DNA from 2 places in the Arthrobacter sp. 35/47 genome. Region 1 is predicted to be linked to the other one. Evidence: riboswitches for the same ligand, from Rfam matches in the RefSeq annotation. Region 1 holds a riboswitch; the other holds the start of a gene.

What was found. A riboswitch is a leader RNA that binds a small molecule or an ion and turns the genes downstream of it on or off. The one in region 1 is predicted to bind thiamine pyrophosphate.
Region 2: another riboswitch for thiamine pyrophosphate. It lies ahead of X803_RS0104360 (ECF transporter S component); the one in region 1 lies ahead of X803_RS19400 (sodium:solute symporter family transporter).

What each region holds. Positions count from the first base shown of each region.
Region 1 is NZ_KI914603.1:130,476-137,677, forward strand. It holds gene X803_RS19395 (acyl-CoA reductase) at 1-332, opposite strand, end outside; gene X803_RS0111110 (LuxE/PaaK family acyltransferase) at 329-1,450, opposite strand; gene X803_RS19400 (sodium:solute symporter family transporter) at 1,450-2,916, opposite strand; TPP riboswitch at 2,906-3,023, opposite strand; gene rbsD (D-ribose pyranase) at 3,088-3,471, opposite strand; gene X803_RS0111125 (ribokinase) at 3,468-4,406, opposite strand; gene X803_RS0111130 (substrate-binding domain-containing protein) at 4,403-5,347, opposite strand; gene X803_RS0111135 (ABC transporter permease) at 5,394-6,377, opposite strand; gene X803_RS0111140 (sugar ABC transporter ATP-binding protein) at 6,370-7,202, opposite strand, start outside.
Region 2 is NZ_KI914586.1:93,825-101,026, reverse strand. It holds gene X803_RS0104380 (COG4315 family predicted lipoprotein) at 1-545, shown strand, start outside; gene X803_RS0104375 (sigma-70 family RNA polymerase sigma factor) at 564-1,076, opposite strand; gene X803_RS0104370 (energy-coupling factor transporter transmembrane component T family protein) at 1,221-2,018, opposite strand; gene X803_RS0104365 (ABC transporter ATP-binding protein) at 2,015-3,487, opposite strand; gene X803_RS0104360 (ECF transporter S component) at 3,489-4,100, opposite strand; TPP riboswitch at 4,155-4,270, opposite strand; gene X803_RS0104355 (DUF4235 domain-containing protein) at 4,385-4,645, shown strand; gene X803_RS17745 (HNH endonuclease signature motif containing protein) at 4,808-6,193, shown strand; gene thiE (thiamine phosphate synthase) at 6,267-6,917, opposite strand; gene thiO (glycine oxidase ThiO) at 7,065-7,202, shown strand, end outside.

The DNA.
Region 1 (7,202 bases):
CGGCGGACCATCTCGGGGGCATACCCTGTGATGGAGGGAATCAGCTGCTCGGCCTGCCGGCGCAGGGGATAGTCGGGATTCGACCACCGGTCGGCGGTCCGACCAAGGGCGGCGACGGTTTCCATCACCGGCCGGTCTGCCAGGTAAGACCGCTGGTTTTCCAGGAGCCGGGCAGCCACGCGGTCAACGAGATCCGGCCTCACCACCGGCATCCGGAGGGTCACCCCGCCCCAGGCACGTGCTTCCCACTCGAGGGCGGCTGTCTCCTCCTGTGTGAGCTGGGGGAGGAAGAACCCGTCCACCGCAGGATCGTCCGGGGAAGCCGGATTCATGGACGGTTCGCCTGGAGCATCTCGTCAAGGGCGATTGAGCAGCCGCGCGCCTCAGCTCCCTCAGCGCGGCCTAGCAGAACGAACCCGCCGTCCTCGGGGTTATCCGTCAAGACATCATACCCGCTGTCTTCGGCAAGCACCGCCAGGCAGGAGCCCCTGTTGGCCAGGTCGTAGTGGACCACCAGGCCCTTCTCTCCTGGAGGGCGGTTTGCTCCGGTTTCCGGGTCGATGATCCGGATGCGGCTCCATGGCGGCGGCGTCTTGTGACGGGAACGGATATCACGCCCAAGTAAGGCGTCGCGGAGCGTGTTGTCGTAGTACTGGGTGCTGATTTCAGTCATCCCGTAGTAGTTGATGCACCAGGGGGCAGGGATCCCAAAACTCTGCATGAACGATGCGCGCAGGTCCTCGGCCGACACCTCACGGGAGCGGCCCTTGAACCCGCCCGTATCGAGCAGCCGGCTGCCCGCCGGGAGATGGAACGTCAGCCCCTCCTGCTCCAACGCATCCAGGAGGTGGACATACGCGAATGAGGTACCCAGCAGGGCCACCGGTTCACCGGTTGTCTCGGCCTCGCGCAGGGCCGCAACCACCTTGTCGATCTGCAGGTCGTCGCCGTCCATCAGGTACGCGCTGTCCTCGGTCCCAAAGAAGTCGACCAGCCGTCCGAGGAAGTAGGCCAGGGAGGAATTGGGTTGCTGGTGAGGCCTCGGATTGAGAACCAGCATGCGCATGGTGCGGCGGTCCGGCAGGAAAGAGCGGGCGAATCCGGCCCGCAGCGACGCGTCGTACAGGTGCAGGTGCGGGTGGTAGTTGCGGCCCCGGCGGGAAGGATCCGTGCTCCCGCTGGTCATGAAGACGGCGGCGGCGTCCTCGGGCGGCTCACAGGCAAGGGTGAGGTCCTTGAACGCGGTCAGCGGTACGGCGGGAATCTGCTCCCATCGTAAGAGCCTTCCCGGCTCCGCCCGGCGCGAGCGGCAGAAGCGCCGGTAGGCCGCGTTGCGCCGGTACTGGTAGTCGAAAAGCTGAAGAGCTAGTTCGTTGAAGCGGGCGTCGTCGTTGATTCCGTTTTCGATGTAGGCCTGTAGTTCGAGGTCGAGTGAGTCGCGTTCCGGCATCAGCGTGCCTCTGCGGCCGGTTCAGCCTCGTCCACCGGGCGTCCCAATACTGGGTCGAGGGCGTTCACCTGGGCATTGAGTCCGGTCAGGTCAGCGGTGCGCCGGCCGGCCAGAGACACGACGACGGCGACGATTGCGGACACACCGAGCGCCGCCAGAAACGGAGGCAGGGAAAGCCCACCGGCGAAGGTTGCGATAGCGACGGCGCCGCTGAGGCTGCCGTCTCCGGCGAGGAAACCGTACCCGAGGGCAGCGGCAAGGCCGGCCACCGATCCGCTGATCGCTCCTTCAGCCGTGGAGCGGCGCCACAACCCCAGCAGCGCGGGGATGAGCGTGGCGGCACAGAACAGGTCGGCGATGAGGAACAGCCGCAGGACCGAGAATCCCTGGAAGGCAACCACCGCGGGGATTGCGGTGAAAAGGACCGTGGCAATGCGGCCGCCCTTCAGGCCGAGGGAGGGGATGGAGGTTACGGCCGTGGCAGCCAGTCCGTTCTGCAGTGTGTCGACGGTGGACGCGACGAGTGCCAGGGTGAGGATCAGCACCGCTCCGAGTACCCAGACAGGCTGGGATTCCAGCAGGGCGAAGAACGGCACCGGAGGGTTGCCCAGAAAAATGCCGTGGGCGGCGGCGAGCAGTCCCACCAGGCCGGCGGCGAAGACCACAGGGAAGCGCGTGAGAGCACCGATCACGGCACCGCGGGTGAGGGCTCGCTGATCGCGTGCGGACCATACCCGTTGCCAGTAGCCGTTGTGGAACAGGGTGGTGGCCGTGACCGCGACGATGAGTGTCAGCGCCGCCTCGATGCCCGAGAGATCGATCCGGAAGAGCGCCGGGTCCGCCGGACCCGCGGGCTCCCCGAACGCCGTTGCCAGGGCGATGCCCACGATCGCCAGTAGCCCGAACAGCATCCAGGACTGCCAGCGGTCGGTGCGTATCGAGGCGCGGAGCCCACCGACGGTGGTGTACAGCGCAGTGATGATGGCAACCGCGATGATTCCCACCCGTGGTTCAAGGCTCGACAGCCTTCCCAATACTCCGCCCACTGCAGTGAGTTCGGCGGACAGCGCAACAAGCATGTAGAGCATGGAGATGGCCAGGACGTACCCGTACATCGCCCTGCCGAAGCGGAGCCGGACGAACTCCGCCAGATTGTGCCCGGCCGGCACCAGCGCCCGCAGCCGCCGGCCGACGAGCACGAGGCCGAGGAGCGGAACGGTGAGGGCGAGTGCGTAGCCGATGACGCCGGAGATTCCCGCTGACGCACCGACTTCCGGGGCAGCGAAAAGGATCCAGGCGCCTACCCCGGAGGCGAAGAACGAGAGACCAAGCCCGAGGCCGGTCTGGCTGTTGCGCGCTACCGCGAATTCCTCAAGATTCCGGTCACGGCCGACGCCGAGCCCTACCCAGGCGAAAGCGCCGAGTACAGCAACCAGAATGATGACAGTTACGGAAAATCCCAGCATGGAATGTAGTCCCTTCGCCGGCATTACCCGGACAGGTTCGTGCGGTCAGCGGCGCTTTCCAGCCGCCCTCTCAGCCCGGTCATGCCCGAGCTCCCGTTGTTCGGTTCCGACTGTAGTCGTGTCGGTGTGCCTGCTCAAGCCGGCCCGTCACGGTAAGCAGGAGGAAAACCCCTAGAACGTCACCCCGCAACGCAGCGCCACGTTGGCAAACGGCGTCGCTTCACCGGTCCGGATGATGAGCCGGGCCTCCGCGAGCAACTCCTTCAGCTCCTCGTGGCTCACGATGGCGGGGGCGAGTCCCTCACCCCGCACAGCGTCCTCCACCGCGGTCGCGGACGCTTCCGAGGCGATGATGGACCCCTCGACTTCGACGTCGGCGAGCACCGCCCGCAGCACATCGACAAACCGCGGCATTCCCTTGACCAGGGCGAGGTCGACGACGGCGGCAGAGTCGGGAAGCGGCATGCCGCAGTCCGTGATCATCACCAGATGCCCGTGGCCCAGGGTGCTCAGCCGGGCGTTCACCGGTCCGTTCAGTATTCCGGTTTTCTTCATGCCCGCACTCCCGCCTCGGACGGTGCCTCCGGGAGGACGTCGGACAGCGACGGATAGGAGGGCTGTGCGCCCTCCGCGCCGACCGCAAACGCGCCGACCCGCACCGCGAAGGTGACGGCGTCGGGAAGTGGATCGCCGGCAACCAACCGGGCTGCCAGTGCACCAACAAACGCGTCTCCGGCGCCGGTGGTGTCCACCACGGAAACCCGCGGTGCCGGAACTTCGAGCACGCCCGATGACGTTGCCAGGAGCGCACCGGCGCCGCCCAACGTCATCACGACAGACCCGAAGCCGCAGGCAAGGAGCGCACGGGCGGTTTCTGCGTGGTCCGACGGCGCAGGTGCACCGGTCAGCTGCCTCAGCACCAGTGCACCCTCATGTTCATTGACCACGAGCGGGTCGGCACGCAGCAGGGTCGAGCGCTCCAGCTCGACCACCGGTGCCAGGTTGATCAGCACCCTGCCCCGGGCCGCAGCAACCGCTGCGGCAACCGAGGCGGCAGGAATCTCGCCCTGCAGGACCAGCACGCCGGCGTCGGCAATCAAGCCCACAGCCGAAGAAACGAGTGAGGGTGAAACCTCCCCGTTGGCACCGGGAATGACGACGATGGTGTTCTCACCGTCGTCGTCGACTTCCACAATGGCGACGCCGGTGGTGGTGCCAAGACGTTCAACGCCATCGGTATGGACTCCGGCAGCGAGCAGACCGGAGAGCGCGACGTCGGTGTAGGCGTCCCTGCCCACGGCACCGACCATGGTGGTCGATGCTCCCAGCTTCGCCGCAGCTACAGCCTGATTGGCGCCCTTGCCGCCGGGCATCACCGTCATGGTCCGTCCCAGCAGGGTTTCGCCCGGCTGGGGGTGGCGTTCCAGTGTTACTACGAGGTCTGCGTTGATGGACCCTACAACGACGACGCCCGGCGGCCGTGTGCTCATTTGGTGAATTCACCGACATTCTCCGAGTTCACGGTGGTGACCGGAACGGGGATGGTTGCTTCGACGGTCTCGCCGGCGAGGAGCTGCTGGAGTACCTCGACGGAGCGCTTGCCGAGCTCGGCGGGCTGCTGCGCGATGGTGGCAGTCATGGTGCCTTCCTCGATGGCAGCCAGCCCGTCCTCGGTGCCGTCGAAGCCGACGACCATGACCTCGGACCCGGCGCGGTCGCCGAGAGCCTGGATGGCGCCGAGGGCCATCTCATCGTTTTCAGCGAAGATGCCGGTGACATCCGGGTTGGCCTGCAGCAGGTTGGTGGCTACGTTGAGGGCTTCGGCGCGGTCGAAGTTGGCGGTCTGCATGGCGACCACCTCGATGTCCGGGTAGGCCGAGATGCCCTCTTCGAAGCCGTCACCGCGGTCACGGCTGGCAGAGGTTCCGGCGACGCCCTGGAGGACGATGACCTTGCCCTTTTCGCCCATGGCCTTGGCGAGTTCCTCTGCTGCCTGCTTGCCGCCGGCAACGTTGTCGCTGGAGACCAGCGAGCCCACCTCGGCGCCGTTGACTGCACGGTCCACTGCGACGACGGGGATGTCCCCCTCGATCAGCGGCGCAACCGAGGCGGCTGCGGCGTCGGAGTCCACCGGGTTGATGATGACACCGTCGGTGCCGCTGGTGGCGGCGGTGGCGAGCTGGTTGGTCTGGGTCGCGGAGTCATTCTGCGCATCGACCACTTCGAGTTCGATGCCTGCTTCTTCAGCGGCGGCTTCGGCGCCGTCGCGTAGTTCGACAAAGAACGGGTTGTTCAGCGTGGAAAGGGCGAGCGTGGCGGACGCCGATCCCTCGGCGCCTTCTTCGCCGCCGCGGTTGCAGGCAGTGGCGGAGAACGCCAGAGCCAGGGACACAGTCAGGACGGCAGCCTTGCGGGGTGCGGAGAACTTCATTGTTGTTTCCTTTTTTTGGATTGGTTGGACGGAGTAAGTGCTTGTTCTAGTGCGGTTGGTTTTTGCGCCGCAGGGAGTCGATTCCAACAGCAACGGCGATGACCAGGCCGATGACCACCTGCTGCCAGAAGGAGGAGACGTTGAGGAGGTTGAGGCCGTTACGGATCACCACGAGCACCAGGGCACCGACCAGGGTGCCACTGATCCGGCCGATGCCGCCGGCAAGCGAGGCGCCACCGATGACGACGGCGGCAATCGCGTCGAGCTCATAACCCGCGGCGGCCTGTGGCTGGGCGGAGTCGAGGCGGCCGGACAACAGCAGGCCGGCGAGGCCCGCGAAGAGTCCGGAGAGCGCAAACACCGTGATGAGTACTTTCCGGACGGGCACACCTGAGAGCCGGGCAGCTTCCCGGTTGCCGCCGACCGCGTACATGTAGCGGCCCATGACGGTGAAGTTGAGGATGAACGCGGCAACGAGGCCGGCGAGAACCAGGACGATGATGGGCATCGGAATCGGGCCGATGTTGCCGCCGAGGAAGGAAACGTCGGGAGCGGTGCCGATGGGCCGGCCGTCTGAGATGACCAGCGTCAGGCCACGGGCGACGCTGAGCATGGCGAGGGTCGCGATGAAGGACGGCAGCTTCCCGTAAGCCACGGCAAAACCGCTTACCGCACCGCTGAGGGCGCCGATCAGGAGGCCTCCGACAAGAGCTACCCATCCCGGCATGGAACCCTGCGAGAACATCCACGCGGATCCCATGGCCGAGAGCGCCGCAACGGAGCCGACCGAGAGATCAATACCCGCCGCGACGATTACGAAGGTCAGCCCGAACGCGAGCACCGCGATGACGGATGCCTGGATGCCGATGTTCAGCAGGTTGGGCCCGGTGAGGAAGTCCGGCGTGGCGATGAACAGAGCCAGGCCGAGGACGAACAGGCCCACGAGTGCGCCGTTGTCGGCCAGGAACCTCCCTATCCGGGATCCTCCGGGCGCCTTCTCGGGCGCCGGAGCCGTTGCAACCTTATTCATGACCGTCCTCCATCAGCTTGTCTTCAAGATCGCGCTGTACATCGCGCACCGCCAGCGACATCACGGCATCCTGCGTGGCGTCGTCGGCGCTCAATTCTCCGGAAATATGTCCACCGCTCATCACGAGCACGCGGTCGCTCATGCCGAGCACTTCGGGCAGTTCGCTCGACACCATGACGACGGCGCCGCCAGCTGCGGTGATTGCGTTCATCAGTTCGTAAATCTCGACCTTGGCGCCGACGTCGACTCCGCGGGTTGGTTCATCCAGCAGCAGCACTGTCGAGTTGGCGACGATCCAGCGTGCGAAGACCGTCTTCTGCTGGTTGCCGCCGGAAAGGGAACCCACCACCTGGTCGAGGTTGTGCATGCGGATGCGCAGCTTGTCGGCCACATCCTGTGCCCTTTTGCGCTGGCCGGAGCGGTCCACAAGCCCGGACTTCGCCGTCGTCGAGAGCGTGGCATAGCCGATGTTCTCGTTGACTGCTGCGCCCAACACCAGTCCGTGCGCCTTCCGGTCTTCCGGAACATGTCCGACGCCGGAACGAATGGCAGCGCCAATGCTGGACTTGGGAAGGTCCTTGCCGCGCACACGGACGGAACCCGTGGTGTAGGGGTCGACGCCGGCGATCGCCCGGATCACTTCGGTGCGGCCTGCGCCCACCAGCCCGGCCAGGCCGACGATCTCACCGGCCTTCACCGAGAAGGAGACGTTGTTGACCATTCCCCTGGTCGAGAGACCCTCCACTTCGAGGAGTGTGTCCGCTGGGCCGCGGTACTCGCGGCGGCGGGGGAATTGCTGCTCGATGGAACGGCCCACCATGAGGC
Region 2 (7,202 bases), on a different contig from region 1:
TGCGCGTCCTGTTCGCCATCCTCGCCATCTGCCTGCTGGCGCTGACCGGCTGTGGCGGGTCTGGCGAGACCGAGGCGCCACCGGCCGAGGAAACGGCGGCGGAGGAACCGGCAAGCGAGGAACCGGCGAGCGAGGAACCCACCGAGGGTGAATCCGAGGAACCGACGGAGGGTGCCGCCGGCGGCGGGACCGTCGGAACGCCGCTCGCTGTGGCTGAAACCGACCTGGGCGAGATCGTCGTCGACGCCGAGGGAATGGTCGTCTACTACTTCACCAATGACGAGCCGGATTCAGGGGTGAGCGCCTGCGAGGGCGGTTGCCTTGAGGCCTGGCCGCCGGTGCTGAGTGACAGCGAGACCCCCGAAGCTGAGGGCGTTACCGGAGAACTGGGCACGATCGAAACCCCGGACGGTGAACTCCAGGTCACCATTAACGGCATGCCGATCTACTACTTCGCCGAGGATGAGGCCCCGGGCGACACCAACGGCCAGGGCGTGAACGAGGTCTGGTACGTGGTGGCACCTGACGGCACCATGATCCAGTAAGCCGCGCACTGAGCTGAGCTAGCTGCCCGAGGCGACGTCCCGGGCAGCAAGCGCGTTCCGCAGGGAACGCAGGGCATAGTGCAGGCGGGATTTCACGGTCCCCTCCGGTATCGAGAGGGCCCGTGCAATTTCCGCCGCTGTTTCGCCGCGGAAGTAAAAGTGCAGCACCACGTCGCGGTGGTCGGGCGAGAGTTCGTTGAGCGCGTCCGTCAGCAGCCAGGACGTCAGTAACTGCTCGACGTCGTCGTCCGAGGGCACTTCCGGGAGTTCATCGACGTCGAACTCGTGGCGGCGGAAACCGCTGCGGTACGAGTCGGTGAGGATGTTCCTTGCCACCACAAAAAGCCAGGCCCGGATCTCGAGTTCGCTGTGTCCGCGCATGACCGGGTGTTCCCAGGCACGCAGCAGGGTCAGCTGGACAACGTCATCGGCCAGGAAGACATCGGAGGTGAGCCGGCGGACAAACCGCCGCAGCGCACGCAGGTGGTGGTCCCTGATGACGCTGAGCCACTCCGCCTGTCCCTCGGCCATGTTCGTTCCCCACACTCGACATTCAAGCCATCGCTACCGCGTTACCTACCCATTGACGCCGTGCAAGGTTGGGAAAAGCCTGCGGCTTCTCGAAACACTGTCCCTCCAGTGTGCTCCTCCGCGGCGTCTTCGGAACAGGTGCTGCTAGCCGAGAATGAAGTTCCAGGTGCCCGCCGCCACCGCTGCGGTGACGGCAAGCGCCGCGATCAGCGTCCCCACCAAGACAACGACGACGTCGATCCGGCTGAAGATGCTCTCCCTCGCCCACGTGCGTGGACCCGCCCCGAAACCACGCGCTTCCATCGCGACCGCAAGCCGGGTGGCCCGGCGGATGGCCTGGACCATGAGCCCGAACGCCTGCCCCAGGAAGTTCCCGAACCGCGCCGCCGGGTTGCCTTCATGGGCAACGCCGCGGGCATGCCGCGCAAGCCCCAGGGTCCGCCACTCGTCAAACAGCAGGCCCACCAGACGCATGCCCGCCAGTGCGCCGAGCACAAACCGGTGCGGCGCCTTCAGCCGTTGGGCGAGGGCGTCTGCCAGGTCGGTGGGATCTGTGCTTGCCAGCAGGAAGAGGCCTGGGAGTGCAATGGCGAGCCCGCGCAGCCCGATGGCGAGCCCGGCGTTGACCGAGTCCTCGGTGAACAGCACGGGGCCCAGCTCGAAAAGGACCCTCCCCGTCTTGTCCGCCAGCAGCGCGGTGCCGTACGCGGCGACTATCGCGGCGACCACGAACGGCCAGGTGCGGAACAGCAGCCGGCGCACACTGATGCCCAGCAGCGGGAGCAGCAGCAGTTCACTGACCAGGACAACGCCGGCGCTCACCCAGTCCACGCTGAGCATCACCACCACGGTGATCAGCACCGCGGCGAAGAGCTTGGAGAGCGGGTTGGCCCTGGGCAGCACCTTCCCGGTGATCTCTGGATTCAGCACATCGACGCTCACGCGGCCACCTCCAGCGTTGCGGACGTGCCGTCGACGGCAAGAACCCGGCTTCCGAGTGCGGCGGTGTAGTCACGGTCATGGGTCACAGAGACAACGCACGTGCCGGCGTGGATGAGCTCGGCGAGAAGCGCCACCAGTTCCGCCCAGGTGTGCGCGTCCTGGCCGAAGGTCGGCTCATCGAGGATCAGGATTTCCGGGCCGGTGGCCAGCATTGTCGCCACCGACAGCCGCCGCTTCTCACCGCCCGAGAGGGTGAACGGATTCGCCTTCAACAGGCCGGTAAGGCGCAGCCGCTCAGCGAGGGGGTCGACGCGGCGCCGCACTTCCGCCTCGTCCTGGCGGGCAACCCTGCGGGGCCCGAATTCCAGCTCGTCCAGCACAGTGTGGGTCAGGAACTGGTGTTCCGGTTCCTGGAAGACGGTGCCGATGCGGCTGACCAGTTCAGCGGACTTCCAACCCGCAGGGCTGGTTCCGGCCCTGCGCGCAAGCGGAGGCCGGGCGGCAAGTTCACCGCTGCGGGGCCTGAGCAGCCCGCCGAGCGTGAGTGCGAGCGTCGATTTGCCGGACCCGTTGGGGCCCAGCACGCTGAGAGCTTCCCCGCCGCGGAGGGTGAGGTCAACGTCGTCGAGCACTGCATTTCCGCGCCTGGTCCGCGCGACGGCGAGCCCGGCTGCGTACAGCAGATCGGCGCCGGGCCGGGCGCTGACTGCGGGGGTTTCCGGACGGTAGCCCGGCACCCAGACGCCGGCTTCGATCAGCCGGGCCCTCGTACCTTCCTGCCGGAGCACCACCGAGGGCGCACCGTCGGCGAGGATCCCGCCGTCGGAATCGAGTACCACCACGCGGTCGACGACGTCGGCCCAGACGTCGACGCGGTGCTCCACCACCACCAGGGTGGCTGAGGTCCGTTCGAGCACGCGCACCACGGCGTCCCGCACATCGATGACGCCTGCCGGGTCCAGGTTGGCAGTCGGTTCGTCGAGCAGGAGCAGTCCGGGCTGCATGGCGAGGACGGCCGCCAGGGCGAGCCGTTGCTTCTGGCCGCCGGAGAGCGCCGTGGTGGGGTGGTCCAGCGGGACGTCCAGGCCGACGTCGTCGAGCGCGCGGTGCACTCGCGGCCAGATTTCGGCGCGCGGCACGGCAAGGTTCTCGGCCCCGAACGCCACTTCGTCGCCGACGCGCGCCAGTACCAGTTGCGTATCCGGATCCTGGAGGACCAGACCGGAACGGCCGCGGGCATCGGCCGGGCTGACGCCGTCGACCGTGAGGTGGCCTGCCTGCTCCCCCTCTTCCTGATCTCCCAGGACACCGGCCAGTCCGTGCAGAAGCGTGGACTTGCCGGCACCCGAGGCGCCGAGAAGCAGGACCCGTTCACCGGCTTCAACCGTCAGGTCGATGTCCCGGACTGCCCAGCGTACGCGCCCGGGGTGGCGCCAGCCCCAGCCCCGGGCGGTGATCGGCGAGCCCATGCTAGACGTCAGCCGTGCGGCCCGCAGCGAAGGAGGACAATGCGCCGGTCTTTGCGAGTCCCCGGGTGGCGAGCCAGGGCAGCAGTCCCGCCAGGACCACACCGGAAATGGCGGCGAACACGCCGTACATCAGCTTGAACTCGATGGCCCATTCGACGTTGTACATGATGTTTTCGCTGACCGCCAGGAAAATGCCCGCACTGAGGCCGGCAAGCAGCGCCACGCCGATGTTCCAGCGGCGGTACAGGAACAGCGCGAACACCAGTTCCGCACCGATGCCCTGGACCAGGCCGGAGAGCAGGACGGCCATGCCGAACTGGGTGCCGATCAGCGCCGATACCGCCGCTGCGAGGACCTCACAGTAGATGGCGGCGCCCGGCTTGCGGATGATGAGTCCGCCGAGAACGCCGGCAATCAGCCAGCCGCCGGAGTAGAGGCCTGCCAGCGGTGGGTAGGCCGCAGTGACGGCGGCGATTCCGCTGTAGCCTGCCGACCAGGCGAAGAAGATGACGCCGACGGCCACCGAAATCACGGAAGCGACCACAATATCCACCACGCGCCATTCATAATGGCGCCGGGATGTGGCCGGGGTGGGGCTCTTTGTTTCAGTCATGGTGTTTGATCCTCCTGGGTGCAGGAGGGGAAGGCACACCGGCAGGACGCCGGTTGCCCTGAGAACTCGACTCCCTTCGCCGGTACTAGCCGGATCAGGTTCGAGGGTCTGCGGTGGTCCGCACTCTCAGCGCCCACCACCTACGTGGCTGCGCTCCCCTGTCGTTGTTTTGAGCGATACCAACTCTACACCCGCCGCTCCCGTCTCCGCCGTCGTCGCGTCATCTATCGCCGCGGGGATAACGCTAGGCTGGGACCAAGGACAAGCCGACTGAAAGAGGCACCATGAACACGATCTTCAAACTGATGGGCGTTGGACTGGGCATTGGAGCGGGGCTCGTAGGCACACAGCTGGTCGACTTCATCTGGAAGCGGGTTACCGGAAACGAGCCTCCAAAAGACAAGGAAGGCCTGGAGAACAGCCTGCGGTCGGCCTTGGCATTTGCGGTCATTTCCGGAACGGTGAGCACCACTATCCGCGTCCTCACGAACCGGACCACACAGCAGGCCATCCGCCGCTACGAGCGCACCCGCCACATCACTTAGGAATCGCCCGCGCAGATCGACGGCGTCCCCGTTTGGGTGTGATCCCTGTTCCTGCTTCACGCATGATCCCCGTTTGCGTGTGTGGATAAGTTGTGGGTGACTGCTCCTCCACATTGCCGGGTTTCGGTCGGTATTAGTACGTGTCTTCGATAATATTTTGGTATGGCCGTCGCATCGCTCGAACACCACGGGGAAGATGATTCTCTCCTGCGTGGAATGCGTTCGGATTTGCTGGCTTTCGCCCACCACTTCGAATCGGGTTATCTCCTCCTGGACCGGGAGGAGGTTGTTGCGGCTCTTGTCGGGGTGGAGGAGATCTCCCGGGTGGTGGATCACCTTCAGACCCTGGTTGCCCGGGCCGCCGAAGACCACTCACTTGCCGGCACGGACGCCCAGGAAGCCCATAAGGGGACGGCAGAGTACCTGCGGGCGAAGCTCGGGGTCAGCCGTTCCGAGGCAAACCGCCGGTTGCGGCTGGGCCAGGACGTGCTTCCCGAGGTTCCGGGGCCGGGTGCACCGGTCCAGGCTCCGCTGCCTGTCCTGGCCGCTGCAACGCGTGCCGGAGCGTTCAGCACCCGGGCGGCGATGGTGATCAGGGACGCCGTTCACCGTGTCCGGGCTGTCGCGACCGGCCGCCAGGTGGAGGCCATGGAGGAACACCTGGTCCGCCAGGCCGTGGAGTCTGATGAGGACGTGCTGCGGGTCCTTGCCCGGCGTTGGGAAAGCGTGATCGACCAGGACGGCGTGGAACCAACGGAGAAGGTCCTCCGGGCCAGGCAGGGCGTCTTCCTGCGCGGTAGGCGTCATGGCCTGCACTTCCTGGAGATCGGCGCCACCGATGAGCAGTTTGAGTACCTCCTGACCGTCATGAACACGGCCACCAACCCCCGAGTGAACGGCACCACCCCACCCGGAACGCAGACCAACGGCCCAACCCGTGCGCAGGAGTTGCTCGAGGGGCTGGTGTCCGGCTGCCGGATCGCCCTTGCCGGTGACGGTCTGCCGGCCACCGGGGGTCACCGCCCGCAGGTGATGGTCACCATCAACTACCGGGATCTCCTGAGCGATCTGGGGCAGGACGGCCATGCGGTCTTCGCCGAGCAGGTGAGCGCCCGGAGCATCCGTAAACTGGCGTGCGAGGCGGACATCCTGCCGCTGGTGCTCGGCGGTAAAGGTCAGGTCCTGGACATCGGACGGGCCCAACGCCTCTTCCCGCCGCACCTGCGGCGGGCACTGGTTGCCCGCGACAAGGGCTGCGCCTTCCCGGACTGCACGGTGCCCGCCACCTGGTGCGAAGCCCACCACATCGTCCCGTGGGCAGCGGGCGGAACCACCAGCATCAGCCACGGCGTGCTGCTCTGCTCCCGGCATCACCACCTGATCCACGAGGGCAACTGGTCGGTCGAATCAGTTCAGGGAATCCCATGGTTCCGGCCACCGAAATACATCGACCCCCACCGGAACCCCAAACGCAACCGGTACCGGCAAGTGGAAGAAGCCGTCCACCACCAACTCGCACACACCGGACCCAGCACCGCGCCACCATGACCGGAAGACGCCTGGGCAGGAGGAGCGTCGGCCAACATGGGCAAAATCGGGAGCAAAACGGCGAGCATGAGAGCTATGCCGGAAGTGCCTCCCGGATCTTCGCCGCGGCCGCCTGCGGATCATCGGCCTCGGTAATGGCGCGTACCACGACAACGCGTTTGGCGCCGGCCGCAACCACCTCTTCGACGTTCTGCAAGTCGATCCCGCCAATAGCAAACCACGGCTTGAGCGACTGGCCGCGCTGCGCGTGCACTTCTTCGAGCTGCGCTGCGTTCCGCACCAGGTCCAACCCGACGGCGGTGCGGCCCGGTTTGGTCGGCGTGGCCCAGACGGGGCCGGTGCAGAAATATCCAACGTCGTCATTCGAGGCGGCCGCGGCCACCTGCTCCGGTGAATGCGTTGAAAGGCCGATCACTCCGCCCTCATGGAGGAAGGGGCGGGCAAACTCGGGTGGTAGATCGCGCTGCCCGACGTGCAGCACGGGAGCACCGCTGACCGCCGCGATGTCGGCGCGGTCATTGACAGCCCAGAGCTTCCCGCGGGAAACGGCCGACGCGCGCAGCACCTGGAGCAGTTCGAGCTCCTGTGCTGCCTCAAGAGACTTGTCCCTCAACTGGATGATGTCCACCCCGCCAGCAAAGGCGGCGTCGACAAATTCGCCGAAGTCCTGCTGGCGCTGTCGTGAATCCGTGCACAGGTAGAGGCGGGCAGAGTGAAGTTGCATACCCTCTACAATAAGTGGGTACTGCGGGAGCCAAACCGCGTCCGGGACATATTCGGACGCGTGCCGGCTGAGAGGGCGTTCGGCGCCGACCGCGTTGTGAGAACAACGAACCTGATCCGGATCATGCCGGCGTAGGGAAGGACCCTGGTGGAAACAGACGTGGACGTCGCCGTCGTCGGCGGAGGAATTATCGGGCTCGGGATTGCGTGGGAAGCGATCCGCAGGGGACACACCGTGACGGTGATCGATCCGGATCCAGCCGCAGGTGCCACCCACGCGGCAGCC